DNA from 2 places in the Blautia sp. CAG:257 genome. Region 2 is predicted to be linked to the other one. Evidence: riboswitches for the same ligand, from Rfam matches in the RefSeq annotation. Region 2 holds a riboswitch; the other holds the start of a gene.

Region 1 (15,564 bases), on a different contig from region 2:
CTGCATATTTTTCAAAATTCTCTGCGTCCTCTGCCAGCAGATCGTCCGCCGCAAAATCCTTATCGACCCAGGCGGCAAATACATAGTCGATATCCCGGTCATCCGCAGCTGCATTGTCCACTGTATGCTGCCACAGATTAAAGTAATGGTCTTTCTTCAGAATATCGATGTTTGTATCATGCTCTTCCGGAGAAGAAGTGACTACAACATACGGATCCTGACCGGATTTTAATTTCTGGATTCTTTTTTCATAATCTCCTGCATCTGTGTTGGACTGTATCTTTTCTTCCCGGCTTCCCGGATTCAGGGCCAGAATATAGCTTAAATTGGTTTTTCCCTCACCGTAATGCTCTTTCAGCATAGCTTCTGCCGACTTCTCCATCTGTACCTGAGCAAGAGCATGGTTCAGGGCATAAAAGGCATCCTCAAATCTTCCCTTCCATCCGGGCTCTTCGTTCAGGATATCCAGGATGCTGTCTGCACCCACCGGCGGGAAAGCCTCTGCAATCTGATAATCGGAATATTCATTGATCACGTTTGTATAAATGATCTTGCCGTCCTCATCAGCAATTCCGGTAACGCCGGAATTCAGGACTCCGATATTTTCAGCATAATAATCATTAATATCTCCATAATATCCGTAGCTGGAATAATCATGGTTTTTCAGACATGCCAGAATCCCCTGTGCTGAAAGCGCATCCACAAACTTGCTGCCGCTTTCTTCCGGCTGAGTATAGCCTTCTGCATATTCCCCATCATCATATTCTCCATAGGTATCTGCCACCAGAAATCCCAGTTCTCCGTCTCTGATCTTTTTTTCAAAATCTTCATAATACATATATTCCAGATTTCCATCCGGCTTCACACACACCAGAACATCCTCTGTATGAGCATCCCAGTTCTCGGTCTCCACCCATTTCTCAAGGTCGCCGAGCCTGTAAACAAGACCTGAGGAGCCTTCTGTATCCGTTTCCTCATCTGCAAGGATCTCCCACAGATCCACCTCTTCGTTTTCCTGTTTTGATTCCATGTAGCTTTTTTCTGATTCTGCGATCAGCACATCAAAGCTGGCATGACGCATACTCTGCTCAAAGCTTCTGGATTCCAGATATTCCTTTTTGTCAAAAGGCAGAACGCCTTCACTCATAATTCCTGCAGATGCCGCTCCGCCTGCTGCCGCAGCAGTCAGAGAAGCAACGCCCACTACCAGAGCGGCGGCTTTCACCGCGCTGCTTCTATACCATTTTTTCTTCATAATAATGCCCCTTTCCATCTTCCTGATATATGGATTTCTCTTCTTAATAACCTGCCGGGCGTTTAAAGCTTTTCTACTTTATAGCCCAGTCCCCAGACCACCTTCAGGTATCTGGGTTCCTTTGGATTGATCTCAATCTTTTCACGGATATGCCGGATGTGGACTGCCACAGTATTGTCTGCCGCTATTGCCTCTTCGTTCCAGATATTTTCATAAATCTGATTGGTAGAAAATACTCTTCCCTGATTTTTTACCAGAAGAAGAAGGATTCTGTACTCAATGGGAGTCAGCTTTACCGGTTCTCCGTCCACACAGACCTCTTTGCGGTCATCATCCACAGTCAGTCCGCCTGTTACGTAAACATTTTCCTTTTTCTGAGATACAGCGCCAAGCTGAGTATATCTGCGAAGCTGGGATCTGACTCTGGCCACCAGCTCCAATGGGTTAAAGGGCTTTGTCACATAGTCATCCGCCCCTACGTTCAGGCCCAGGATTTTATCTGCGTCCTCTGACTTTGCGGATAAAATAATAATGGGAAGCGGGTTTTCCTCTCTGATCTTAAGAGTCGCCCGGATTCCGTCCAGCTTTGGCATCATAACGTCAATGATCAGCAGATCTACCGGATTTTCCCGCAGTGTCCGAAGAGCCTCCTCTCCGTCATAAGCTTTAAGAATATGATGACCTTCCTGTGAAAGATAGATCTCTATTGCCTCCACGATCGCCTTGTCATCATCACAAACCAGTATTTCTGCCACGTCTCTGTACCTCCTGAAACAAAATTAAATTCACACCGGATCACAGTCTCTTTTCTGTGATTCGTTATACTAAGAATATCAAATGGTGTTTAAGATAAAAGGGGTAAATTATTAAGAATTTCTTATGTTTTTTTCATTCCTGAACCAGTATATCACAGTGTCATCCAGAAAAAAAGACCGCTGCGGTTTCCTGCATCCCTGCTGCGTTTTTCCTTGACAACACTGGGGTTTATGCTACAATAAATTCAGAATTGAATGTAAAACGGTGTCTGCTTATGCAGGAGAATAGGAAAGTTGAGTGAAAGTCTCACACGGTCACGCCGCTGTAACGGAAGAGCCGCATTTCATTATGTCACTGAATATCTGAAGATACCCGGGAAGACGAAATGCAGTGATGATGCCCAAGTCAAAAGGCCTGCCTTTTACATGAAATTTACACAGGTTACGAACGATGGCCTTGTGTAAGAACAGGTTGGCTCATAGCAGATCAATTCTATTTTCCTGCTATTACCTCTTGTTCTTCTGAGGGCCTGTCGGTATAACCGCACAGGTTTTTTTATTTTAGTTCTGTTTGATCAGAAGGGAGAAGAAAATGAGTAAAAAACAAAAGAAAATTCTTGTACTTGCCGGAGCCTTTGCTCTTGCTTTCGGCATTGTTCCAAACGTCAGTGCCATGCATATCATGGAGGGTTATCTTCCGGGAAGCTTTTGCATCGCATGGGGTGTTTTATGCGTACCCTTTCTTATTGCAGGATTTATGTCCATAAAAAAGACTCTGAATGAACACAGAAACCTGATCACCATGCTGGCCATGTCCGGCGCCTTTATCTTTGTGATTTCTTCACTGAAGATACCGTCCGTCACAGGAAGCTGCTCACATATGACCGGAACCGGTCTCGGAGCCATTCTCTTCGGTCCGGCCGCTGTTTCCATTCTGGGACTGATCGTTCTTCTGTTCCAGGCGATTCTTCTGGCACACGGAGGACTTACCACACTTGGAGCAAACACCTTTTCCATGGCTATTGCCGGTCCGTTTGTTTCTTATGGAATCTATGTTCTGTGCAAAAAAATGAATGTAAATAAACGGGTTGCTGTTTTCCTTGCGGCTGCTTTGGGCGATCTGTTTACCTACTGCGTCACAGCCGGCCAGCTTGCCCTTGCTCATAACGCAGACACTACCTTCGGAGCTGCCCTGGGCAAATTCATGGCTATTTTCGCACCAACACAGGTACCTCTTGCCATTATCGAAGGTATCATCACTGTAGTAATTTTCATGGGTCTTGAAACCTATGCAAAACCGGAGCTTCGCGCAATGGGAATTCTGAAGGAGGCAAAATAATATGAAAAAGACTGTAATCGCTGCAATCGTTGCCATTTTTCTGATTGCTTTTGTCCCGCTGTTTGTACTGAAGGATGCCGAGTTCGGCGGTTCTGACGATGCCGGAAGTGTTGTTGTGGAAGAAGTCGATTCCTCTTATGAGCCATGGGCTACGCCTGTTTTTGAACAGCTTCTTGGCGGAGAGCTTCCGGGCGAGGTGGAAAGTCTCCTTTTCTGTATCCAGACAGGTATCGGAGTCGGAATTATCGCCTTTATAATGGGACGTTTTGTAGAACGCAAAAAATGGATGAAGGATCAATGATCAAAATCCGGCCTTCTCTGATGAAAGGAGATTTTTATGATTGTCATTGACAAGCTTTGTTATCAGTCAAAGCTTAGATATGAAAATGCCGGTGAAAAATTTGCCTTCGCTGTGATTACGCTGTGTATCTGCGTAATGAGTCGTTCCACGGCAGTGGCAGGGATTGTTTTAGCAGCAACAGGGATTCTTACCGTTTTTTATGGTGGGGTCCCTGTTTTTCGCTATCTGAAGTTCCTTACTGCCCCACTGGCCTTTTTACTTTTAAGCACTGTGGCTATTATACTGAATATCCGGAAAACTCCTCTGGATCTGTTCGCCATTCCTGTGGGAACATGGTATCTTACCTCCAGTCTGGATTCCTGCCTGTATGCCCTGCAGCTGATCCTTACTGCACTTGCAGCGGTTTCCTGCCTGTACTTTCTTTCCTTTACCACTCCGGTACCGGATATCCTGGATGTGTTAAAGAAACTGCACTGTCCCAAAATACTGATCGAGCTTATGCTTCTGATCTATCGTTTTATTTTTGTTCTGCTGGAAACTGCCAGCGCGATTTCCATGTCTCAGGACTGCAGGCTTGGAAATAAAAACTACCGGACAGCTCTGAAGTCCTTCGGTATGATGGGGTCTGTTCTGATGATACGCGCCATCAGCCGCTCCAACCGCCTTTATGACGCAATGGAAGCCCGGTGTTATGACGGAACTATCCATGTTCTGTCAGAATCCCGCCCGCCTAAAAAAAAGGTGATTCTGGCTATTATCCTGTTTGACGGCGCATTATTTTTATTTGCTCTGTGGAGGAGATTTTATTTATGAATCCAGATATTATTTTAAAAGCCGATGAGCTTTACTTTTCCTATGATGACAACAACTCCCACTCCCTTAACGGACTTTCCCTGGAAATCAGACGGGGACAGAAAGTAGCCTTTATGGGGGCAAACGGCAGTGGAAAATCTACTTTTTTTCTTTGCTGTACCGGAATACTGAAGCCTCAGTCAGGAAAGCTGTACTTTAACGGAGAGGAAGTGGGCTATAAAAAGAAAGATCTTCTGAAGCTCCGCAGCAAGGTAGGGATTGTATTCCAGGATCCTGACAATCAGCTCTTTTCTGCCAGCGTTTTTCAGGAAATCTCTTTTGGGATTCTTAATCTTGGGGTTCCGGAAGAACAGGCAAAAAAAGAGGTGGAGGATGTGATCGAATATCTGGAGATCACTCCTTTCCGCCATAAACCCACCCACGCCTTAAGCGGAGGTCAGAAAAAACAGGTTTCCATTGCAGATATTCTGGTCATGCATCCGGATATTATCATTCTGGACGAGCCTGCCGCTGCTCTGGATCCCCGCCATACCACAATGGTAAATCATATCGTAGAGCAGCTGACAGAACAGGGCATCACTGTGCTGATGGCAACTCATGATGTCAACTATGCCTACGAATGGGCGGACGAGGTTATGCTTTTTCATGAAGGAAAGGTACTGATGCAGGGAACTCCCGCTCAGGTTTTTGGAAACCGGGGCGCTCTGAAAAAAACAAACCTGGAAACGCCTGCTGTTCTGGAGCTTTTTGAAAGTCTTTGTAAAAAAGGGATTTTAAAGGCTTCCCTGCCTCTTCCCCGCAATTTGAAAACACTTGAAACTTACATTTCTGATATTAATTTAAACCCACATTACGGAGGAAACAACATCGTGACTGAAAACAGAAAAAAAGCAATTCTGGCTGTAAGCTTCGGAACCAGCCACCATGATACCTGCAAGGTAACCATTGACGCTATTGAAAAAGAAATGCAGGCAGCCTTTCCGGATTATCCCCTTTACCGGGCATGGACCAGCAAAATGATCATTCGAAAACTGAAGGACAGGGATCAGATCCATGTAAATACGGTAAAAGAGGCCATGGAGCAAATGCGCAGAGATGGAATCACTGATGTTCTTATTCAGCCAACTCATGTGATCAATGGTATTGAAAACGATCTTATGAAAGAGGACGCCCTTTCCTACAGGGAGGATTTTCACTCCATTTCCTTTGGCGATCCTTTGCTTACCAGCGAACAGGACAGCCTGGATGTGATCCAGGCCATTGCAGACGAATTTTCCAGCCTGAAAAAAGACCAGGTTCTTGTTTTGATGGGACATGGCACTACGCATTTTTCCAATTCCATTTACGCTGCTTTGGACTATACCTTTAAGGACAAAGGATATTCGAATATCTTCCTTGGAACGGTTGAAGCCTACCCTTCCATGGAAACTCTGCTGAAAATGATCCGTTCCTACCAGCCTTCCAAAGTTATTCTTGCACCTTTTATGATCGTAGCCGGAGACCATGCAAAAAATGATATGGCCGGGGATGATCCGGAATCCTGGTACAGCCAGTTTAAATCAGCCAGATATGAAGTAGAGCCTGTCTTAAAAGGGCTGGGCGAATATCCCGGCATCCGTAAAATTCTGGTGGAGCATCTGAAACGTCTGGATGTCCAGTAAAATCCTGCCTGAAATGTAATGAAAAAACAGCTTTAAAGCTGTTTTTTTGTTCCCTGGCAAAACATAACAAAAAATAAAAGCTGATAATCTTAAAATACATTTGTTTATATTTGAAAATTCTTGACAAATCAACTCCTGTTTTATATAATATCAATAACCATTATTGTTATTACAGGAGAAAGGAGTGTGCCTATGGCTGCATTAAAATACAGCAGACAGCGCGAATCCATCAAGGAATTTCTGATGACACGCACAGACCACCCCACAGCTGATACGGTATATGAAAACATGAAATCTATCTATCCAAATATCAGCCTTGGAACTGTGTACAGAAATCTTTCTCTGCTTTCTGATCTTGGTGAGATCAAAAAACTTGCCAGCTTTGGCGGCGCAGATCGTTTTGACGGCCGGGTAGAGCCCCACTGTCACTTTATGTGTACAGAATGCGGCTGTGTCATTGATCTGGAAACAGAAGACATGCAGGATATTATGAAAAGGGCCGGAGAGCATTTTAACGGCATAATTACTGACTGCAGCGCCAGATTCTTCGGAATGTGTGAAGATTGCATGAAGAAAGAAAAAAATTAAGAATTTCCCTTGACATTCAGCAAACAGTATGGTAGATTATAGACATAGCAAAACAGTAACAATTACTATTATTAAAAATAATTATTTAAGAAAAGGAGATTATCATTATGGCTAAATGGGTATGCAATGTATGTGGTTATGTTTACGAAGGCGAGAACGCACCGGAGGTATGTCCGATCTGTAAAGCATCTGCTGACAAATTTACAAAACAGGCAGAAGGCATGAGCTGGGCAGCTGAGCATGTTGTAGGTGTAGCTAAGGGCGTTAGCGAAGACATCCTTGCTGACCTTCGTGCAAACTTTGAGGGTGAGTGCTCTGAAGTTGGTATGTACCTTGCAATGGCAAGAGTAGCACACAGAGAGGGTTATCCGGAAATCGGTCTTTACTGGGAAAAAGCTGCTTATGAAGAAGCAGAGCATGCTGCAAAATTCGCTGAGCTTCTTGGTGAAGTTGTAACAGACAGCACAAAGAAAAACCTTGAGATGCGCGTTGCTGCAGAGAACGGCGCTACAGCAGGTAAATTTGACCTTGCTAAACGTGCAAAAGCTGCTAACCTTGACGCAATCCATGATACAGTTCATGAGATGGCTCGTGACGAAGCTAGACACGGAAAAGCATTCCAGGGTCTTCTTGAAAGATACTTCGGCTAAGAATAAGCCTCTGAAGCGGAGAGCAGAACATGCTCTCCGCTTTCTTTTATGTAAAAAACAGCCTAAATCAAACATATGTTGACACACTTATGTTTTGAATGATATGGTATAAGAAGCTATACAGCAATTTTAAACAATCAATTATCAGTGATAAAGGAGGAAACCACATGTCAAAGTATGCAGGAACCAAAACAGAAAAAAATCTTATGGAAGCCTTTGCAGGAGAATCACAGGCAAGAAATAAATACACCTTCTTTGCTTCCGCTGCAAAAAAAGCAGGATATGAGCAGCTTGCAGCTCTTTATCTGGAAACTGCGGATCAGGAAAAAGAACACGCTAAAATGTGGTTTAAGGAGTTTCATGGAATTCATGATATTGAAACCAATCTTGAAGATGCCGCTCAGGGTGAAAACTTTGAATGGACAGATATGTATGCAAGAATGGCACGGGAAGCCAGAGAAGAAGGTTTTGAAGAGCTGGCTGAAAAATTTGAAGGTGTTGCCAAAGTAGAGGCTGCTCACGAAGCCCGATACAAAAAACTTCTGGAATCCTACAAAGCTGATAAAACATTTAAAGGAGATGCGCCTCTTGGCTGGAAATGCCGCAACTGCGGATATATTCATATGGCTGACGAAGCTCCTGAAGTATGTCCGGTATGTGCCCATCCAAGAGCTTATTTTGAGCGCAAAGTCGAGAATTATTGATCTTCTTTCGTCTGAAATCATGTGTGAAAATAATGTTATTTAACTCTACCATCACAGAATAGTAATATCCTGGCAGGTACAGAGCTTTTAGGCTCCGTAACCTGGCCAGGATATTTTATTGTTCTTTTATAGTTTTTCACCACAGGAGTCTATTACTCTTTTGTACCAGTAAAAAGAGTCTTTACGAATTCTGGCAAAGTTTCCTGTTCCGTCATCATTTTTATCAACGTAAATCAGACCATATCTTTTTTTCAATTCTCCGGTTGAAGCACTAACAAGATCGGTACATCCCCAGCATGTATAGCCAACCAGTTCTACACCATCATGGATAGCTTCCTTCATCTGTTCTATATGCTTACGCATATATTCAATGCGGTATTCATCATGGATTTTTCCATCTTCTGTCAGCTCATCCACGGCTCCCAGACCATTTTCTACAATCATGATTGGAATCTGATAGCGGTCATAAATCTGATTCAAAACATATCTGAGTCCCACTGCATCAATTTGCCATCCCCATGCAGAAGTTTCAAGATATGGATTCTTAATATTTTCCCCTCCATTGGCAGCGGTTAGCTCACCTTCTTTCACAACGCTGACACAATTACTGGAATAATAACTGATAGAAACAAAGTCTACCGTACCATTCTTCAATATACCCGCATCTTCCGGCTCAATCTCCAGCTCTATTTCATTTTCTTCAAAAAATCTTGCAGCAAATCCAGGATAATATCCTCTCACATGAACATCCCCGGCAATTGAATTATGAATCTGCCCAAATCTTTGGGCATAAAAAACATCTTCTGGATGGCAGGTATAAGCATAACCATTATGATATGCCAGCATACACCCCAGCTTATTTTCATTGTCAATCTTATGCGCCATAGATACTGCCAAAGCACTTGCAACCAACTGGTGATGCATTGCCTGATACCGACTCTGCAGGCATACATCTTCCGAATCCAGCATCCCTGCACAGAAAACTGCGCCAAACGGCTGTGTCAGCATATTAATCTCATTAAATGTAAGCCAGTACTTTACTTTTCCTTTATATCTTTCAAATAATACTCTGGCAAATCTAAGATAAAAATCAATCAGTTTACGATTTTTCCAACCACCGTACTCTAGCGAAAGATGAAGTGGATTTTCATAATGAGAAATGGTTACCAGTGGTTCAATTCCATATTTTCTTAATTCGTCTATAACATCATCATAAAACTTAAGCCCCTCTTCATTCGGAGTTTCTTCGTCTCCTTTTGGAAAGATCCGTGACCACGAAATTGAAAAACGATATATTTTAAATCCCATCTCAGCAAACAGAGCAATATCTTCTTTCCAGCAATGATAAAAATCAGTTGCTTCATGATTTGGATAAAATTCTTCGGGTAACGGCTCTGGAGGTGTCAGACGGCGTTCCTTATTGACGCTTCCTCCCGTAAGAATGTCTGCAATAGACAACCCTTTTCCGCCCTCATTCCATCCTCCTTCATACTGATTAGCAGCTGTTGCTCCGCCCCATAAAAAATTTTCGGGCATACGATTATAATTTTTCATATCTGCTTTCTCCTGTCTTTAAAACGGCAGACAGATATCTCCTGTCTGCCTGATCTGTACTTATGTTTATACGACTGTCAGAAACTTCTCTCCTGCACTGATCTCACTACCCTCTTTTTCCATACATACGGCCTTGATATAATCGGAAATATTAGTAACAACAACTGATGTAGTCAAATCATATCCTTCTTTTTTGATTGCTTCAAGGTCAAACTCAACAAGAAGTGCTCCCTTCTTTACTCTTTCACCGTCTGTTACATAAGATTTAAAGTATTTGCCTTTAAGATTGACAGTATCCAGTCCAATATGGATCAAAATCTCTGCTCCACTGTCTGCTACGAACATAATTCCATGTTTTGTATCCATGATATTTACAACGGTTCCGTCAGCCGGAGCATAAACTCTTCCTTCTGATGGAAAGATTGCCGCTCCATCTCCAAGTACTTTATCTGCAAAAGTTTTGTCCGCAACATTGGCAAGTGTTTTTACAGTTCCTGTTACAGGTGCATAAAGTTCAACTTTTTCTACTAAAGGATTTCTCTGCTGTGTTTCTGTTGTTCCCTGTGCCTCTGAGCTTTCCTTTATCTCATTATCTGATTTTACATCTTCAAATCCCAAAATAAAGGTAAGAATAAAGGAAGCAACAAACGATACAATAATCATAATGATTCCATACAGAAGGTTACTCATCCCTTTATCCCCGATAAATGCCGGAATTGCCATAATACAATTCTGAGCAATATACAGGGATACCTGAAAAAGTCCACCTACAATACCGCCAATTCCAGCTGCAACAGATGCAGCAACAACAGGACGTTTCAATTTCAGTGTGACACCATAAAGTGCCGGTTCCGTAATCCCCATTAATGCAGATACTGCCGCTGCACTTGCAAGCTGTTTCATATTACTGTCTTTTGATTTTACTGCTACCGCAAAAGAAGAACCTGACTGTGCAAGATTAGAGCAAACCTGAGATACAAAAATCAGGGTATCTGAGCCTCCTGTCGCAATTGCATTCAGTCCGATTGGTGTAAGCGCATGATGCATACCCGTCATAACAATGAACGGGAAAAGAGCCGCAAGAATACCAACGATCACAAAACCAAGTTTTGCAGATAAAAAGTTGATTGCTACTGCAAGTCCATTACCAATGATTGTTCCGATAGGACCAACTACAATCAGGGCGATCGGCGCACTAATCAGAATAACCAGTGTTGGATTGAGAATTAATTTTACCATCTTCGGTGTAATACGATCTACAAAAAGTTCAATGTAGTGTGTGATCCATACCATCAGAATAACCGGAATTACAGAATAAGAATAGGTTACCTTTGTAACCGGCAGCCCAAACAAAGTAATTGCCGCATCTCCAGCTGCCATACTGACAAATACAGGACTCAGATAAACACCCGCTATAAACAATGCCAGCGACTGATTTACTCTGAAAATTTTTGCAGCATTTGCCGCAATCAGAAATGGCATAAAGTAAAAGGTTACATCACCTATAAAACTGATAACCTGATAAGTGCTGCTGGTATCAGATACCAAATGGAAAGTTGTTAAAAGTGTAAGTACAACCTTAATCATTCCTGCCGCTGTCAGAGCCGGAATCATAGGTGTCATACAACCGGTAATGGCATCAACAATCCTGGAAACAACCCCTTTTGGGTTTACAGGATCAGTTTCCCGTGTATCGTCCGTCGGAATGCCTTTGTTCTCCAGCGCTTTATAGACAGCATTTACTTCATTTCCTGCAATAACCTGAAACTGTTCCTCGTGCCAGTTTACACCTGAAACTTCGGAGAGCTTTAAAATCTCCTTTTCATTGACTTTCGTTTTGTCTTTTACATAAAAACGAAGTCTTGTCATGCAATGAAATAAACGGATGATGTTGTCCTTTCCTCCCATTGCTGCAATTAGCGTGTCTGCAGTTTCTAAATAGTCCTTTTTCATTTTAGAACCTCCTTTAATAATAAATATTAAAATTTATGATTAAAGGTCTTGCCTGAAAAGATACGTTTTTATCGAACGCATTCCAGTAACAATCCATTAACACCTTATCTGATGTCTGTAAAAATCTTACACTAAATCGACTGTAGCCGTTTATGATCCTCTGTAATCTTCTGAATATGAATTGTCAGATACAGCATTTCATCTTCCGTCATATCGTATTCATATTCTTCTTTCATCATCAGGTAAATCATTTTTACACACCCATAGGCTTCTTTATACTGCTCTCTGATAATCTGAAACAGTTCACCATTTTCTTCATAGTGTAGTTCCTTATGAAAAAATCTCTGGGCAAAATATTTTAAATGTGTCAGAAATCTCTGATAATACAGATTTTCTTCCTGAAATTTTATGTTTTCATAATATTTTTCTACTACATCCAAAATCTGGTGTACGATTATGGAAATCTGGTAACTGTCTGTTTTTCCACTGTCCTGTGAATTCACAAAATGCAATGCAAAAAATCCAGCTTCATCAATTGCCAGATCTGTTTCAAATGTTTCATTTACTTTCTGCAACAAATCCAAACCAATTTCATACTCTTTATGATAAAGAAGTTTGATGTCCAGAAGAAGCATATTCTGAATACGGATTCCCTGTTTTAACCTGGAAATCGCTCCCATAATGTGATCACTTAATGAGAAATAAATACTGTCATTCAGATTCATTCCATTTTTTTCTTTTACCTCATTTACATACTCCTCCACAAAGTCAAGATATATTTCTGGAATAGAGGTGAGATATCCCTGAATTTCTTTACTGATCTGCGCTGTCTCTGCGACAAAAACCTTTTCAATCCGTTTTTCATCTATCTGCTGCCCCTTTTTCTTCTGAAAAGCAATTCCACATCCTTTTATGATGACTTCATGCCCCTGATTATCTTTTGATAAAATCAGATTATTATTTAAAATCTTATAAATTACCATGTTCCCTTTCGCTCCCTACTACTGCAAATAAATAAAAAAAGACCATTACAGTATATAAAACTTATTTCATATACTATAAGGTCTTGCCTGACGATAATAAATTATTTCAGTAACAATCCTTGGACTAATCCGTCTTTATTTAACTTCTGTATACAAGGATAGCAGAAAAAATTATGTCTGTCTATCTGGAATATCCTACAAAAAATGTTATAAATTTTTGTCTATTTTCCCCAATATAATTCTCTTACTTTACAGATAAAGTACTGCTATCCTGCAGAATCATCTTGATTTCCTTAAGGCAAAAATAATTTCCTGATAATATTTCCCTTTAGATATCAACTATTTCAGGGCTTGGGCCGCCTCTCCCAGGCGATTGTAAACAGTCACTGCATCTGTAATATTCGGCGTTCCCCCATCCATTGCTCCTGCTGTCACAAGGATATATTCCACGCCTTCGATTTCTGCAAAGCTTGCCAGACAGCTTCCTGCCGCATTGGTAAAACCGGTTTTTCCGCCCAGAATCTTTCCTCCTGTTACAGAGGTCTCTGAAAGGTTCTTAAACATGGTACTGTAATAGGTAATCCCGTCCGGATGGAGATTCGTACCGGGCGTAGAATGCCAGGGACTCTCTGCAATCTCCCGGAACGTATCATTTTTCAGCGCATACTGTAAAAGAACTGCCATATCTTTTGCCGTACTGTAATGATCCGGATTATGAAGTCCTGTGCTGTCACAGAAATGAGTTCCGTCCATTCCAAGCTTTTCTGCTTTTTTATTCATCAGATCCACAAATCCCTGTTCAGAACCGGCAATCGCATAAGAAAGAGCGATACAGCACTCTGCGCCTGAGGGAAGCATAACGCCGTACAGAAGATCTATAGCCCGGACTGTTTCTCCGGGCTGAAATCCTGCCTGCGTGGCATCCTGTTCATATAATCCGGCAAACATTTCCTGAGTCAGCGTGATTTCCTGGTCCAGATCTTTCAGTTCCTCAATGGCAACAATCGCAGTCATCATTTTTGTCAGAGAGGCCGGATACATCTGCTCTTCCCCGTTAAGATCGCCTACTGTCTTTCCGCTTCCGGCCTGAATCAGAATCGCATAGGGGCTACTGATTCCGCTCAGGTCCAGCTGACGGACAACGGGTTTCTGAAACTCCTGCATCCATGCGCCAACTCCTGATCGCCAGCCTACGATCAGCTCCAGACCAAAGAATACAAATACAATGACCAGAACCATTAACAGCTTTTTTAAATTCTGTTTTCTCCTGTTCTTTTTTCTGTATCTTCTTTTTTCCACGCTGATTCCTCTCTTTCCATCCCTGTTCTATCATAAAAAATAATTCTGGAATTTTTCTCTAAACTACCATTATTTCTTTTCTATCATATCATATTCCGACAGATTCCTGTAATATCGTTTCCTGTATTTTATTTCCGCATAGGTTGTAATCTCTTTCATATACTTGAAGTCAAAGGCTCCCCCGACCACTCCCACAATGGGAATACCCTGAAGAAATTTCATATAAAGCAGCTCTCCGGAAAGAATCCTGGCTGTTTCCTGAATTATTTCATCCAGCGGAATGGAATTATCAACGAGTTCATTTTGGATGTAGCACTCAACCGCTTTATCCGCTGCCTTTTGTTTTTCCCCATAAGATGCCGCTCCCTGTATCAGAAGAAGTATCCACTTTTTTTCTTTTTCCTCTTCATAAGAAAATCCATATTTCAAGGCAATCTGATAAATACTTCTCAGCAAAAATCCTGTAAATACAGGTATATCCGGAATACCCACTCCAATAAGTCCCATTCCAAGTCCTGCCGCACCTGAGGCAAGCGTATTCAGGCGTCCTGTATTACCGGCATTTTTCCTTATTGTTTTTAATGACTTTCTGTCATTTTTAATCTGATTTGCATAATCCTGAACCTTAAAATCTTTTTCCAGTTCCTGCTTTTTATATGTTTTTTCTATGACCTGTACGCCTTTTACAAATATAAGTTTAAAGGCGCTGGCAAAGGCTTTTTCCAGTGTTTTCTGCAGTTTATCCGGAACCTTGTCCTCCAGAAATCTATTGAGCCTAGAATCACTTTGATTCTGTCTCTGTTCCAGATATCTTTTTTCCTGTTTTTCAAGCAGCTGCAGTTCCTTCTGTAAAGGAGTTTTTCGTTTTCTCATAATGATCTCCAAAAACAAAAGAGCATCCCCCGAAAGGAATGCCCCTGTTTTCATATATTAAACTAATTTCGCCGGGTTGATCTTCACACCAGGTCCCATTGTAGGAGCGATTGTTACGCTTCTCAGGTACTGACCTTTCAGAGTGTTCGGACGAGCCTTAACGATAGCTTCAATAAGCGTCTGGAAGTTGTCGCTTAACTGTTCCTCAGTAAAGGATGCTTTACCTACCGGAACATGGATGATATTGGTTTTGTCAAGACGATACTCAATCTTACCTGCTTTGATATCATGAACCGCTTTTGTAACGTCCATAGTTACAGTTCCGGCTTTCGGGTTTGGCATAAGACCTTTTGGTCCAAGTACACGACCAAGACGTCCTACAACGCCCATCATGTCCGGTGTAGCAACAACAACGTCGAAATCAAGCCATCCTTCGTTCTGGATCTTCGGAATAAGGTCCTCAGCTCCTACGAATTCTGCGCCTGCAGCTTTTGCTTCCTCAGCTTTTGCATCTCTTGCAAATACAAGAACACGAACCTTTTTACCGGTTCCGTGCGGCAGAACAACAGCTCCACGAATCTGCTGATCTGCATGACGTCCATCGCAGCCTGTACGGATGTGAGCTTCGATAGTCTCGTCAAATTTAGCAACTGCTGCTTTTTTTACAAGGCTGATAGCCTCTGCGGTATCATATAATGTTGCGCGGTCTACTGCTTTCGCAGCTTCCACGTATTTCTTTCCTCGTTTCATTTCTATAACCTCCTGTGGTAATTGCGGGGATTTCCCTCCCACTTCATATAGTAGTTTCTCTATTTCGCAGTTCTGACGGAAAATCA
Region 2 (15,564 bases):
TACAGATTTCTCCTGAGATGTAAGTGTAATATAATGATTTTATCACAGGAGATTCAGGAAAAAAAGAATAATTCTGAGGTTTTTATGGAATTATTAAAAAAATAACAGTGTGACAGACGGCTCTTTGAAAGAATTTTTATTTTGCTGTTTCTGTAAGTTTTTTCAGAAGTCGGCAGCCGTGGAAATACCAGGAAAGGCGTTTGTTGCGAAGGTCAAAGAAATAGCCGTTTCCAGTCTGGCTGTTGACAGCAACAGGAAGAAAGGATGAATCATTTTTGGGGGATATAACAGTGTCTGCAATAATAATGTTTATAGAAGAATCTTTCAGTAATTTTTTGGTAGCTGCTGTGAGATTGTCCATATACATTACGAGAATCAGACAGGAGGCAGTGTTTCTTCCTTTCCGACAGATACCGTCAAATCTGTCAACTTCCTGATCTATGGTTTCTTCCAGATTCCAGGACGGAATCAGCCGAAAGTAGTAATGGACAAAGCAAAGCTGCCAGAAGGAAAATTTTTTTCGGTAATAATAGCCATTTCCGTCGTTTTTAAACTGGTTGGAGAGAAGGAGATACTGAAGGGATGGATGGCTGATAGAAGGAAGCACAGTTAATTTGCGGCGTATGAGCTTGTTCTTTTTAACAGCAGATTCCCACATCAGACCATCGAAGAAATTTTTTACAATAAGGAATAGGCCTATAGTAGAGAAAATAAAAAATCCTATAATGAAAATGCGGTCTCCATCCGGAGAATTACTTAAATGAAGATCATTGATCAAAACGGCTATCAGGATACAAACAAAGCTGATAAAAACACAGACCCATCCGGCAAAAAACAGTCGAAGCCCTCTTTTTTCAGGGCGGAACTGTTCCTGCTCGTCAAAGGTTTCAGGTACCTGAGAGTTTTCATCTTTCATAGATAGATTCCTCCTGAGATGTAAGTGTAATATAATGATTTTATCACAGAAAATTCTGAAAAAAAAGAATAATCTGCATTTTAAGAAAATATTAAAAAATAACAGTGTGACAGGTGGATGTTCCTGCTGCAATATCACATGGTGGCATAAATATGAAATGAACAGATGCCAATAAAAGCGTAATGGATACCTATAAAGAAAAGAAGAGACACGCTGGATTCTGTGAACAATATCCGGATTTGTCGATATAATAAATAATATGCTGCTATTCGCATCAGCCTGGTCAGAATGCTATATGAACAGCACCAAAGCACAGTCAGATAGGTCTGTAGAATTGTGAATATCTTGACATTTTTGAAAGACCATGATATAAAAAAATAGAATTAAGTGTTGATTTTACAGATATCCGGAGATAGCTGTAAGAATCGGTGAAAAGGGAAACAGGTGAGAATACTGTGCGGTGCCGCCGCTGTGAGCGCATAGAAGCAGTTTTGCTTCACTGCATTTCATACAGGAATGTGGGAAGGAGCAGAACAATATTGCTGCGCGAAGCCAGAAGACCTGCTTAGTTCTTTTTTGCATCCACGGGCCATGGTCATGCAGAAAAACAAGGGGATACTGTATCCATATATGGGAAAACAGATGCACTGTCGGCCGAAAGGCGGCAGTGTTTTTTTGTTTACCAGGAAAGTAGTACATTCTGTACTAATCTTCCTAGTAAACACAAAACGCTCCGCGAGGATGCGACCGGATGCATGCGGAATATGACTGCCTACGGCAGTCTGCATCTGGCACGCAAAGCAGAACAAGTCCCTCAAGGATTGAGGGATTTAGGGAGTGATAAGCGGACTTGTCCGCTTTGTTCTGTAGAGGATAAGTAAAGATGGGCCGGATTATATTTTCAGGAGGAAAAAACAATGTGTAACAAAAAAATGCTCAGTATGATGATGGCTGCGGTTATGACAGTGGGAGTGAGTGCAGGGACGGTATCAGCAGAGACTGATTATGAACCAGTAACTATTACTTTGAATTTACAGCGTTCAGGTCTGGGAGAGAATGTAGAGTATACATTTACAGAAAAGCCATCTGCGGTAGTAGCATCCGGGGAACAAATGGCGGATCTTTTCTTTGATCTGGGGCTGGAGGATCAGATGGCAGGCTATACAAAAGGAAACTGCTGGAGCACAAAATCAGAATTTCCGGCAAGCGAGAAAGTTCCTCAGCTTCTGGAACCGGGACAGGCTCTTTCTAATATGTCAAAAGAAAAACTTCTGGAAACTGGTTGTGATTTTCTGATTGGCTGGGATTCTGTATTTGCAGATAAAAGCTTTAATAAAGACTTCTGCGAGGAAAATGGTATTGCAATGTATTTCCCGTATGTATGTTCAGATCAGGCCACCTTTGAAGATCTTTATAAAGATTACGAAACTCTTGGAAAGATTTTTCAGGCAGAGGATGTGGCAGCAGAAAAAGTACAGGCTATGAAGGACAAGATTCAGTCAGTGAAGGAAACCATTGGCGAGGATGCTTATAAAGATCCGGTAGAAGTGTTTGTTTATGATTCCGGTGAGGATGCACCTTTTACTGCATGCCAGGGAATGCCGGGAGATATCCTGAAGCTTGCAGGCGGTATTTCCATTTTTGATGATATTGAAAAAGGCTGGGCAACTCCTTCCTGGGAAGAAGTGATTGAACGTGATCCGGAAGCTATTGTAATTCTGGATTATACAGGTAAGGATGATATTGCTGCCAAAAAAGAATTTCTGGAAACCAGCGAGTATACAAAAGATCTCACAGCAGTAAAAGAAGGCAGAATTTATTCCGCAAGCTGCAGTGACATGCAGGGGTCAGCAGGAAGCGCGGCTACAGTGGAGCAGATTGCACAGCAGCTTTATCCGGATATGTTTAAATAAGAGGATGTTATGAAAAAGAGATCAACAGCAGGCGGGAGGAGGCATTTTGCCGTCCTTCTGCTTTTTATATTAGGGATGATCGCTGTTTTTACCTGTATTTCTGTGACTATGGGGGCAGTAGAAATATCACCGGTAAATATTGTGAAGATCATTATTAATAAAAGTTTTGGGCGTGAAATTTTTGATGCAGCATGGGAGACAAAAACAGAAAATATTATCTGGAATATCCGTTTCCCGAGAGTTCTGCTGGCATTTATTGTAGGAGCCGGACTGTCGCTGTGCGGAGTTCTGATGCAGGCTCTCACAAAAAATTCCCTGGCTGATCCTTATGTGCTTGGAATTTCTTCTGGAGCATCGGCAGGAGCGGTCTGCGCTATGGTACTTGGAATGTTCAGCATTTTTGGAGGCTATTCTGTGATTGTGGGAGCGACAGCCGGAGCAGCGCTTTCGATTATTATGTCCATGAAGATCGCTTCTGTTCGGGGACGTATCACATCCACCCAGCTGGTATTGGCAGGAATAGCCACTTCGGCTCTGTTTTCAGCCATAACAAATTTAATAGTGTATGGCGGGGGCGCGTCAGATAAGACAAAGACAGCGCTTTACTGGATGGTAGGGTCTCTGAGCGGAGCTACCTGGTCCCGGCTGCATTATGTGGCAGTGGTATTTATTATTGCAGTGGCAGTGATTTTTCTGTTTGCAAAAGAGCTGGATGTACTTCTTTTGGGAGATGATGCGGCAGAAAATCTGGGAGTGGATACCCGGAAGTTAAAATGGGTTATTATTGCTGCTTCTACAGTACTTACAGGAGTGGTGGTATCGGTCAGCGGAGTAATCGGATTTATCGGTCTTGTTGTGCCTCATATGATGAGGGGAGTTGCCGGTTCAGCACATAGAAGACTGATTCCGCTGGCACTTCTGGGAGGCGGACTGTTTGCTGTGATCGCAGATCTTCTTTCCAGAGTGCTGATTGCTCCGGAAGAATTGCCGGTGGGAGTGATATCGGCTTTTTTTGGAGCGCCTTTTTTCCTGTATCTGATCCGGAAAGGGAGCAGAGAAAAGATGTGAGGGAGGTTATGAGACAGTGAGTTTAGAGGTAAAAACTTTGGATTATGAGATCCGGGGAAAAGAAATTTTAAAGGATATTTCTCTTGAAATTCATACGAAAGAATTCGTAGGGCTGGTAGGACCAAATGGCTGTGGCAAATCCACTCTTCTGAAAAATATTTACCGAACTCTTCGTCCAAAGTATAATACAGTATTTATTGACGGAAATGATATTTTAAAACTGTCTTCCAGAAAAATGGCCCGGGAGCTTGCAGTAATGGCTCAGGAAAATAATATGGAATTTGATTTTAAGGTTCAGGATATGGTAATGTTCGGACGTTATTCTCATAAAAAATTTCTTCAGGGAGATACGTCCCGGGACAGGGAATTATGTGCGGAATATCTTGCGGAAGTGGGACTGGAGGGATATGAAAACAGATCTTATCTCAGTCTGTCAGGAGGCGAAAAACAGAGAGTGCTTTTGGCCAGAGTGCTGATTCAGGAAAGTCGGTACATTATTCTGGATGAGCCGACCAATCACCTGGATATCAGTTATCAGTATCAGATTATGGATATTTTGAAAAAACAGGAGGCAACAGTATTTTCTTCTGTTCATGATCTGAATCTGGCAGCTCTTTACTGTGACAGGATTCTTTTTATGTATCAGGGGAAGATCGTGGACGACGGAACTCCGGAAGAGGTTCTCACTTCAGAGAACCTCTGGAAATATTTTCAGATCAGGGCTCAGATTTCCCGGAATCCGGCAACTGGAAAGCTTCAGATTTATTATCTTCCAGATTGGATATAAAGAACATTTTTATCAGTGTCTTTTCCGGAACTGAGAAACCAGAAACAGGACTACGCCCACCACCAGGATAACAGGCAGCAGAAAGCTGAGTACCATAAACAGAAGCGCAAGAACAGCTGCCGCCGCCGCGATCACGATCAGCTTTCCGTACCAGGTGGAAAGATCCAGATGGTAGTGCCGGTGTTTGGGCTGGCCGTATTCACTGTCCGACTGATTTCCATAACCTGTGTTTTCGGTATGGTAAATATCCTGTCCTGAATAATCCGAGGTATTGGTTCCGGAAAAAACAGAAGGCTCTGCATCGGTATCGATCAGGGTTTTGGCAATCAGTCTGGGATCGCCCAGTGAATCCAGAACCTGTTTTTCCTTCTGTCCCCTTTTTATGGCATCCTGTATATAATCATGGTAATATTGTGTATGCGCAGAGGCTTTTGCCTCCGGCATCTGGTCTGAAAGCTGCTCGTATAAAATATTAAGAAATTCTTTTTTTGTCATGTTTATCTCCCGAAATCGTTATGAACGTTATTTTATTTTTGTGCAGACTTCCTCTGTATATCAGAAGAAAGTTTTATTCTATAAGCAAACATATTTTTTAAAGCTGAATAAGGATTTTGAAAATCTGTGTTTATTATGGGGAACATGGAAGGATTCTTCCTTTATGCCTGTCTGACACAGAGCTTTCTGCTTAATATCTGATAAATGTGTATGCATAGAATTACTGATATTTTATCATACAGAAAGAAATCATAATAGTTTTTGAAATATTAAATTTCCATAAAACAATTCAGAAGGTCCGGTAAATTTCATGGAAACAGAAGGATGATTTTTTAGGGCTGTTCCGTAAAAATAGCTTGTATACATTCTTTCCAGGTTATAAAATAAAAAACAGATGGTCTGATCATGTTTTTATGAAAAGGGAAACCAGTACAAAAAGGCAGGAGGCAGGAAACATGTTACGAACTTTTCTTGTGGAAGATGAAATTGTTGTCAGGGAGACCATAAAAAAGATGATTCCCTGGGAGCAGTATGGATATGAGCTGGTTGGCGAGGCTCCGGACGGGGAAGTGGCTCTTCCAATGATAAAAAATTTGAAGCCGGATCTTCTGATCACGGATATTAAAATGCCGTTTATGGACGGGCTGACCCTGTGCCGTATGGTGAGAAAGGATTTTCCTGAGATGAAAATAGTGATTCTCAGCGGATATGACGATTTTAATTATGCAAAGCAGGCGATAGCCATAGGGGTAGAAGATTATCTTTTAAAGCCCATTACAAAAAATGCATTTCTGGAGCGTCTGACAGAAATACGGGAACGCTGGGAGAGAGAAAAAGGACAGCGGGACTATTATGAAAAGTTCCGCAGGGAGATTCAGGAATACGAAAGAAATGCAAGCAGAGATTTTTTTGAAGCTCTTGTCAGCGGAAAAATGGATGTGGGAGAAATCTACAGACAGGCAGAGCGGCTAGGGCTTGATATTGTTGCAGAAGTCTACAATATCATTCTTTTTACAATGGATACCGGAACGGAAAGCTATGATATTTCTGAAGCGTACTCTGAGTGTGAAGCTCAGAGAAGAGAAAAAATGGAAGCTTTTTTTGTGGACAATGCAAATGCCATGCTCTTCCGTAACAATGCGTTCAGCTATGGCGTTCTTGTAAAGGAAAAGAGAGACGCGCTTTCTGAAAATACAGAAAAATGTGTGGAGTTTTTTAAGGGGATTATGAAGGGCGAAAGGGAGCAGGACTGGTTTCTGGCAGTGGGACAGCCGGTAGAAAGACTGAGCAGTATCAAATCCAGTTATTATACAGCTTCCAAAACCTTTGCAAGGCGTTATCTTTATGACGGCTCTGTTCTCTATTATAAGGATCTGAAACAGGAAGATACCAAAAGGGATAACAGCCCTTTTCTGAAAAAAATTGACATCAATGCCCTGAATCCGGCCACTCTGGAACGATTTCTGGGAAGTGGGCTTCTGGATGAGACAGAGGACTTTGTAAGAGATTATTTTCAGGCTATCGGCTATGAGGCAATGGAATCTCTGGTGTTCCGCAATTATGTGATATTGAATGTAAGGTTTTCTGTTCTGGGATTTTTGCAGAAATTAGGCTGCGAACCGGGCAGACTGGAAGGACAGGATACAGAGCAGGAGTTGATGGAAAGGGCTCAATCCATGGAAACTGCCAAAAAATACGCTCAGGATATTATCCGGAAGGCAATTATGCTTCGGGATGAGAACTCGGGAAACAGAAACCGGAGTATCCTGAAATCAGCCATTGAATATATTGATACTCATTATATGAATGAAAGTCTTTCTCTGAATACTGCCGCTCAGGTGGCAAACATCAGCGCCAATCATTTCAGTGCTCTGTTCAGTCAGAATATGGGACAGACATTTATAGAATATCTGACAGCTCTCAGAATGGAGCATGCAAGGGAGCTGCTCCGGTGTACCGGAAAACGTTCCAGTGAGATCGCAGCAGAGGTTGGATATAAAGACGCCCATTATTTCAGCTATCTATTTAAGAAGACACAGGGAATGACGCCAAGTGAATACCGTAAAACCAGGGAGGACAGAGGATGAAGAAGATCCGGCTGGAAACAAAAATAAAAAGAATCCTTCTCGGTACGCTGGTGCCCATGGTGGTATTAATGCTTCTGCTTCTGGCTATTGTTTCCAGGTATATTTCACAGTATGACAGACTTCTTGAGAATCTTGCTATCAGCAGTGAATTTAATCTTCATTTTAAGGATGATGTTGATCTTGGCATGTACTCTATTGCTGTAGGAACAGAGGAAAACAGCTATTTGCCTGAAGTGATGAAAAGTGTCAGGGATGCAGAAAAAATCTTGAACAAGCTGAAAGAAAATACATCCAGCAGTGAGAGCCGTAAAAATCTGAAGCATCTGGAAAGTTATCTGAAAAACCTTGAAAAAAGAATGGTGGAATTGACAGAGATCACTGAGTATGACCAGAAAATGGCTTCCATGGACAACAATATCCGGATTCTGACCCGTCTTATTGTAGAGGAAATGCAGAATTTTATTTATAACGAATCCATGTATCTGGTTCATATGGAGTCTCTTATGACACAAAGAGTCTATATGCTGGTGGGCGGCGTTGTGGTTCTGTTTGTGGTTACAGTAGGTATTATGCTGCGCCGTTCTTTTCGGTTTTCAAGAAGCATTACAAGACCTGTGACAGAAATCCTTGGAAATGTCAGGGAAGTAGGACGGGGAAATTTTGAGATTTCTGAAGTCGATACTGACAGTATGGAAATTGAGGAGCTGGATGCAGGAATCCGAAGGATGGCAGAGAAGATCGAGCAACTGCTGCAGAGTGTAAAAAAGGAAGAAGAAATGCAGCATCTGACACAGCTTCAGCTTCTTCAGGCTCAGGTGAACCCTCACTTTCTCTATAATACGCTGGACACCATTATCTGGCTGATCGAAGGGGGACAGAATGACGATGCTGTGGAAATGATCTCCAATCTGTCTGTATTTTTCAGGACCTCACTTTCAAAGGGAAACGATGTGATCACCCTTTCCGAGGAAAAAAGACATACAGTCAGTTATCTGGAGATCCAGCAGTCCAGATACCGGGATATTCTGGAATTTGAGATTCATATTCCGGAAGAATTTAATGAAGTTATGGTTCCAAAGCTGACGCTTCAGCCTTTGGCTGAAAACGCTCTGTATCATGGAATAAAAAACAAAAGAGGCGGGGGAAAAATACTGATCGAGGGAGAGAAAAGAGGGGACGATCTGATCCTGAGGGTAACGGATAATGGGCAGGGTATGAAAAAAGAGCGTCTTCTGGAAATTCAGCATGCGATCCGCACAGGAGAACGGGCCGGATTTGGACTTTCGGCAGTGGCAGAGCGGCTGAGACTTTATTATGGGGCCGGATATGGAATGGAGATTCATTCAGAGGAAGGCAGAGGTACTGTAATTGAAATTCGTATTGGTAAAAAAATTAACCTCTCATCATAAATAAATCAACTTTAATCGTAAAAAAATCAATTTGTTAAATTGAAAACAAAAAATTGATAAAAGACCATACATTTTTCCGAAAATATTCTATGGAGTTTTTGGTGGTTTTCGCTATAATAAAGACATCTTAAAAAACACCGAACCAAAAAGTAAAGGGAGGAAACGGAACATGAAGAAAAAAATTATGGCAGCAGTTATGACAGCAGCAATGGTAGCAGGACTTGCAGGCGCAACAAGCGTATATGCGGCAGAGGATACTATTACAGTTGGATTTTCACAGGTTGGCGCAGAATCTGACTGGCGTACAGCAAATACTGAGTCCATGAAATCCACATTCTCTGAGGAAAACGGATATGAGCTGATCTTTGACGATGCACAGCAGAAACAGGAGAACCAGCTGACTGCAATCCGTAACTTCATCCAGCAGGAGGTTGATTATATTCTTCTTGCTCCTGTAACTGAAACCGGATGGGATACAGTTCTTCAGGAAGCAAAGGATGCCGGAATCCCGGTTATCATTGTTGACCGTATGGTTGATGTTTCTGATGACAGCCTTTATACTACATGGATCGGAACAGACGCTCTTCTGGAGGGTCGTAAAGCAGCAGAATGGCTGAACGCATACGCAACAGCAAAAGAGATCAAACCAGAGGATCTTCATATTGTAGATATTCAGGGAACAATCGGTTCCACAGCTCAGATCGGACGTACACAGGGTCTTGAGGAAGGCGTAGAGAAATATGGCTGGGATCTTCTCGAGCAGCAGTCCGGTGAGTTTACTCAGGCAAAAGGACAGGAAGTTATGGAGTCCATGCTGAAGAAATATGACAATATCAATGTTGTATACTGTGAGAACGACAACGAAGCATTCGGCGCAATCGACGCTATTGAGGCTGCCGGCAAAACAGTAGGAACTGACATTGCAAACGGTGAAATCCTGGTTATCTCCTTTGATACAACAAACGCTGGTCTTACAGACACTCTGAACGGAAAAATTGCCTGTGATGTAGAGTGCAACCCACTTCACGGACCACGTGCAGAAGAACTGATCAAAGCTCTTGAAGCTGGTGAAGAAGTTGAGAAACTGAACTATGTAGACGAGGAAATCTTTGCATCTGACGATACTGTTGCTTCTGTAACAGCAGTAAACAGCCTTGAAGAAGAAGGCGAATATGCAGTTACACCGATCACACAGGAAATCATTGACGGACGTGCATATTAATTACAGAGCAGACTGACAACAAAAGTGGAAGCAGATAGGAAAGTCTGAGAAACAGGAAGTGAATCCGGAGCGTGGTACATAATTCGGAGAACCCGGATCAGTGGACCACGCTCCTTTTGCGCTCAAAATCAGAGAAGAAAATCTGTTTTTGGCATATTTTATATGATTTTACAGATAATTATAAAAATTTAGGGAAAGCAGGTGGAAAGAATATGGAACAGAATGTTGTGCTGGAAATGCGTGATATCAGTAAAAATTTCACCGGTGTCCGTGCTCTTTCCCATGTGGATTTCACTTTGCGTAAAGGCGAGATCCATGCGTTAATGGGAGAAAACGGTGCAGGAAAATCTACGTTGATCAAGGTTCTGACAGGCGTTCATGAATTTGAAAGCGGAAGCATCCGCATGGCTGACAAAGAAAAAAATATCATCAATCATTCCCCGCAGGAGGCGCAGGAAAACGGAATCAGTACCGTATATCAGGAGGTCAATCTGTGCCCGAACCTGACTGTGGCTGAGAATCTTTTTATTGGGCGTGAACCCCGTAAAATGGGAATGATCAACTGGAAAGAAATGAATAACCGTTCTGAAAAGCTTCTGGAAAGTCTTGACATTCACGTACCGCCTACCCAGATGCTGGATGAGTGTTCAGTGGCTATTCAGCAGATGATCGCCATTGCCCGTGCAGTGGATATGAAATGTCAGGTACTGATCCTGGATGAGCCGACCTCTTCGCTTGATGATGACGAGGTTGAAAAGCTGTTTGTCCTTATGAGAAGACTTCGGGATGAGGGAGTTGGAATTATCTTTGTTACTCATTTCCTGGAACAGGTTTATGCAGTTTGCGACAGGATCACAGTTCTTCGTAACGGCGAGCTGGTAGGCGAATATGAGACAAAGGATCTGCCGAGAGTCATGCTGGTAGCCAAGATGATGGGCAAAGACTTTGATGATCTTGCTGATATTAAGAGCGCTCATGAAGGAAAGAAGCCGGAGGCTTCAGTTCCGGTAATTGAAGCAGAAGGACTTGGACATAAGGGAACCATTAAACCATTCAATATTAAGATCAATAAAGGCGAGGTAATCGGTCTTACCGGTCTTCTGGGCTCCGGCCGTTCCGAGCTGGTACGCGCTATTTACGGTGCAGACAAGGCAGACTGCGGAAAACTGAAGGTCAACGGAAAAGAAGTAAAGATCAACAGTCCTCTGGAGGCCATGAAGCTTGGTATGGCATATCTTCCTGAAGACCGCAAAGCAGAAGGTATTATCGCAGACCTTTCCGTAAGAGAAAATATCATCATTGCCCTTCAGGCAAAAAAAGGTATGTTCCATCCGTTAAGCAGAAAGGAAATGGAAGAGGCGGCAGATAAATACATTGACATGCTTCAGATTAAAACAGCTGACCGCGAGACTCCGATCAAGAGCCTTTCCGGCGGCAATCAGCAGAAGGTGATCCTTGGCAGATGGCTTCTGACAAACCCGGAATACCTGATTCTGGACGAGCCCACAAGAGGTATTGACATTGGTACAAAGACAGAGATCCAGAAAATTGTCCTTGATCTTGCGGATCAGGGAATGGCAGTGACCTTTATTTCCTCAGAGGTAGAGGAAATGCTCCGTACCTGTTCCCGTATGGCAGTGCTCCGGGACGGAGAAAAGGTGGGAGAGCTGGAAGAACATGAGCTTTCTCAGAGCAGCATTATGAAAGCCATTGCAGGAGGTGACGATAAAGATGAATAAAAGCAGATTAAAACAGATCACAGGCGCAAGGCTTTTTCTCCCCATCGTATGCCTGATCGCCGTGCTTCTGATCAATGTAATAAAAACACCGGACTTCTTCCATGTATCTATTCAGAACGGCGTCCTTTACGGATACATTATTGATGTTATCAACCGTGCTTCCGAGCTGGTTATCCTTGCAGTGGGCATGACTCTTGTTACAGCCGCTTCCGGCGGACAGGATATCAGTGTAGGCGCAGTAATGGCAGTGGCGGCAGCGGTTTGCTGTCAGATCCTTTCCGGCGGACAGGCCTCTGTTACCGAGTATCAGAATTCCATTATCCTTGCAGTAGTGGCAGCTCTTCTTGCATCAGCTCTCTGCGGCGCCTTTAATGGATTCCTGGTAGCCAAGCTGCGTATCCAGCCTATGGTAGCAACACTGATCCTGTATACGGCAGGACGTGGTATCGCACAGCTTGTTACAGCAGGACAGATTACTTATGTCCGCGTGGATTCCTACAAAATGGCAGGAGGCTACATTGGCAGATGCCCGATCCCCACACCGGTTTTCTTTGCTGTAATAACAGTCATTGTTGTTGCTCTGATCCTGAAAAAAACAGCTCTTGGGCTTTATATTGAAAGCGTTGGTATTAACGGCAAGGCAGCCCGTCTGGTCGGTTTGAATTCCACGATGATTAAATTTCTGACCTATGTGATCTGCGGCGTTCTGGCAGGTATTGCAGGAATCGTTGCATCCAGTCGTATTTATTCTGCAGATGCAAATAACATTGGTCTGAATCTTGAGATGGATGCGATCCTTGCGGTTGCTCTCGGCGGAAACTTCCTGGGCGGCGGTAAATTCAGCCTGGTAGGTTCTGTGATCGGCGCCTATACCATTCAGGCTCTTACAACAACTCTTTACGCAATGAATGTAAAGGCGGATCAGCTTCCGGTATACAAGGCTATTGTAGTTATTATCATCGTAACTCTTCAGAGTGAAGTATTTAAGAAATTTATCGCCGGACTGAAAAGCAGAAAAGTATCCGGCGCAGCAGCAGAAGGAGGTCAGAAGGCATGAAACAGAAAAAGAAAATGACAAATACAGGCTTCCTTTTGCTGATCACAATCATCCTGTTTTTTGCAATGTACGCTGCGGGAATGGTAGTATTCTGGGACAGCGGATTTAATAAGATTCAGACGTTTTTGAACCTGTTTGTATCCAATGCAGGACTCCTTGTTATTTCCTGCGGACTTACCATTGTTATGATAACAGGAGGAATTGATATTTCCGTAGGCTCTGTAACGGCCCTTGTGTGTATGGTAATGGCAGACCTTATGGAAAACAAAGGTGCAAGCGCTTATGTTGCAGTTGCAGTTGCTCTTGGCATCGGACTTCTGTTCGGTATTGTACAGGGCTTTCTTGTAACCTATATGGGTATCCAGCCCTTTATCGTAACACTGGCAGGAATGTTCTTCGGACGAGGCCTTACTGCTATCATCAGCACAGATATGATCGCTATTAAAAACAAGGTATTTCTCAGCTGGGCAAACTACCGTTTTTATATGCCTTTTGGTTCCACCAACAAAAAAGGTAAATTTATTCCGGCATACATACCGCCTACCGTTATTATTGCGCTGATCGTAGTGGTTCTCTGTGCAATCCTTTTGAAATACCGTAAATTCGGACGTAAGCTTTACGCTATCGGCGGAAACAAGCAGAGCGCTCTGATGATGGGACTTGATGTGAAAAAAACAATGTTTAAGGCTTATGTTCTTGACGGATTTCTGGCAGGTCTGGGCGGTTTCTTATTCTGCCTGAACAGCTGTGCAGGTTTTGTTGAGCAGGCAAAAGGACTGGAAATGGATGCGATCTCTTCGGCAGTTATCGGCGGAACACTGCTTTCCGGAGGTGTGGGAACTCCGATCGGAACCATGTTCGGTGTTCTGATCAAGGGAACTATCTCAAGTCTTATTACAGCGCAGGGAACACTTTCCAGCTGGTGGGTAAGAATCGTGCTTTCCGCGCTTCTGTGCTTCTTTATTGTGATCCAGTCTGTACTGGCTTCTGCAAAAAAGAAAAAATAAAAAAGAAAGATGATCGGACCGTAATAACCGGCGCGAGAAAAAGAAATGGGCTGCTTTTAAGCAGCCCTGATATCGAGGAGGAAATGTGAAATGAAGACAGGGAGAAATTATAAATTCTGGTTTTGTACAGGATCTCAGGATCTGTATGGGGATGAGTGTCTTAGAAAGGTTGCAGAACATTCCAGGATCATTGTGGAAGAGCTGAATAAATCCGGCATATTTCCTTTTGAACTGGTGTGGAAACCCACTCTGATCACCAATGAGCTGATTCGCAAAACCTTTAATGAAGCCAATGCAGATGAAGACTGTGCAGGTGTGATTACCTGGATGCACACATTTTCTCCTGCAAAATCCTGGATTTTGGGACTGAAGGAATACAGAAAGCCTCTTTGCCATCTGCATACCCAGTTTAATCAGGAGATTCCCTACGATACCATTGATATGGACTTTATGAATGAAAACCAGTCTGCTCACGGAGGCAGAGAGTATGGCCATATTGTGTCGCGTATGGGAATTGAGAGAAAGGTGATCGTAGGACACTGGGCAGACAGAAAGGTTCAGGAACGGCTGGCATCCTGGATGCGTACAGCAGTGGGAATCATGGAAAGCAGCCATATCCGTGTGTGCCGTGTGGCTGACAATATGAGAAACGTGGCAGTTACGGAAGGGGACAAAGTAGAGGCGCAGATCAAATTCGGCTGGGAAGTTGACGCTTATCCGGTCAATGAGGTTGCAGAATATGTAAAAGATGTAAGCAAAGCAGATATTGATGTTTTAGTGGAAGAATATTATAATAAATATGACATTCTTCTTGAGGGAAGAGACCCGGAAGAATTCAGACGTCATGTGGCAGTTCAGGCAGGTATTGAGATCGGTTTCGAACGCTTCCTGGAAGAAAATAATTATCAGGCAATAGTGACACATTTCGGTGATCTGGGAGCTTTGCAGCAGCTTCCGGGACTGGCAATGCAGCGCCTGATGGAAAAAGGCTACGGATTTGGAGCGGAAGGCGACTGGAAAACAGCCGCGATGGTCCGTCTTATGAAGATCATGACAGCAGGGATCAGGGATGCAAAGGGAACCTCCTTTATGGAAGATTATACATACAATCTGGTGCCCGGCAGAGAAGGAATTCTGCAGTCTCATATGCTGGAAGTTTGTCCGAGCATTTCCGATGGAAAAGTCGGCATTAAGGTTTGCCCGCTTTCCATGGGGGACAGAGAGGATCCGGCAAGACTTGTGTTTACTTCCAAAACAGGTCCGGCCATTGCCACCTCTCTTGTAGATTTGGGAGACCGTTTCCGACTGATCATCAATGATGTAGAGTGTAAAAAAGCAGAGAAACCAATGCCGAAGCTTCCGGTAGGAAGTGCGTTCTGGACTCCGATGCCGGATCTGGCAACAGGAGCAGAGGCATGGATCCTTGCGGGAGGCGCACATCATACTGCATTTTCCTATGACCTGACAGCGGAACAGATGGGTGACTGGGCGGCTGCAATGGGAATTGAGGCTGTATACATTGACAAAGACACAACCATCCGTAATTTTAAGAATGAACTGAGATGGAACGAGGTTGCATTCCGTAAATAACCGGATGGAGGACTAAGGAAAATTCGGGAGGATTTACAATGGGTGTAAACGAAGCAAAGAATTCAATAAAGAATAATAAAACAGCTCTGGGTATTGAGTTTGGTTCTACAAGGATCAAGGCGGTCCTGGTAGATGAAAATAACATGCCTATTGCATCAGGAAGCTATGACTGGGAGAACCGTCTGGAAAACGGAATCTGGACCTATCATCTGGAGGATATTCATGCAGGACTTCAGGGCAGCTACCGGGCTCTTGCCGAGAATGTAAAAGAACA

What was found. Region 2 has a riboswitch for cobalamin ahead of QVP40_RS10485 (ABC transporter substrate-binding protein). Riboswitches for the same ligand answer to the same signal wherever they lie in the genome.
Region 1: another riboswitch for cobalamin. It lies ahead of QVP40_RS08690 (energy-coupling factor ABC transporter permease); the one in region 2 lies ahead of QVP40_RS10485 (ABC transporter substrate-binding protein).

The regions. Positions count from the first base shown of each region.
Region 1 covers NZ_HF999069.1:55,934-71,497, reverse strand. The annotation lists gene QVP40_RS08700 (sensor histidine kinase) at 1-1,255, opposite strand, end outside; gene QVP40_RS08695 (response regulator transcription factor) at 1,318-2,010, opposite strand; cobalamin riboswitch at 2,256-2,447, shown strand; gene QVP40_RS08690 (energy-coupling factor ABC transporter permease) at 2,603-3,349, shown strand; gene QVP40_RS08685 (energy-coupling factor ABC transporter substrate-binding protein) at 3,351-3,650, shown strand; gene cbiQ (cobalt ECF transporter T component CbiQ) at 3,687-4,463, shown strand; partial or broken gene QVP40_RS13905 (energy-coupling factor ABC transporter ATP-binding protein) at 4,460-5,062, shown strand; gene QVP40_RS13900 (sirohydrochlorin cobaltochelatase) at 5,333-6,124, shown strand; gene QVP40_RS08665 (Fur family transcriptional regulator) at 6,317-6,712, shown strand; gene QVP40_RS08660 (NADH peroxidase) at 6,820-7,362, shown strand; gene rbr (rubrerythrin) at 7,530-8,066, shown strand; gene QVP40_RS08650 (glycoside hydrolase family 1 protein) at 8,193-9,620, opposite strand; gene QVP40_RS08645 (beta-glucoside-specific PTS transporter subunit IIABC) at 9,687-11,573, opposite strand; gene QVP40_RS08640 (PRD domain-containing protein) at 11,705-12,556, opposite strand; gene QVP40_RS08635 (D-alanyl-D-alanine carboxypeptidase family protein) at 12,896-13,855, opposite strand; gene QVP40_RS08630 (EcsC family protein) at 13,925-14,728, opposite strand; gene rplA (50S ribosomal protein L1) at 14,786-15,478, opposite strand; gene rplK (50S ribosomal protein L11) at 15,562-15,564, opposite strand, start outside.
Region 2 covers NZ_HF999085.1:55,217-70,780, reverse strand. The annotation lists gene QVP40_RS10490 (hypothetical protein) at 137-916, opposite strand; cobalamin riboswitch at 1,291-1,499, shown strand; gene QVP40_RS10485 (ABC transporter substrate-binding protein) at 1,834-2,829, shown strand; gene QVP40_RS10480 (FecCD family ABC transporter permease) at 2,839-3,897, shown strand; gene QVP40_RS10475 (ABC transporter ATP-binding protein) at 3,914-4,684, shown strand; gene QVP40_RS10470 (DUF1700 domain-containing protein) at 4,697-5,179, opposite strand; gene QVP40_RS10465 (response regulator transcription factor) at 5,635-7,266, shown strand; gene QVP40_RS10460 (sensor histidine kinase) at 7,263-8,675, shown strand; gene QVP40_RS10455 (ABC transporter substrate-binding protein) at 8,845-9,897, shown strand; gene QVP40_RS10450 (sugar ABC transporter ATP-binding protein) at 10,110-11,636, shown strand; gene QVP40_RS10445 (ABC transporter permease) at 11,629-12,693, shown strand; gene QVP40_RS10440 (ABC transporter permease subunit) at 12,690-13,700, shown strand; gene araA (L-arabinose isomerase) at 13,791-15,290, shown strand; gene QVP40_RS10430 (xylulokinase) at 15,329-15,564, shown strand, end outside.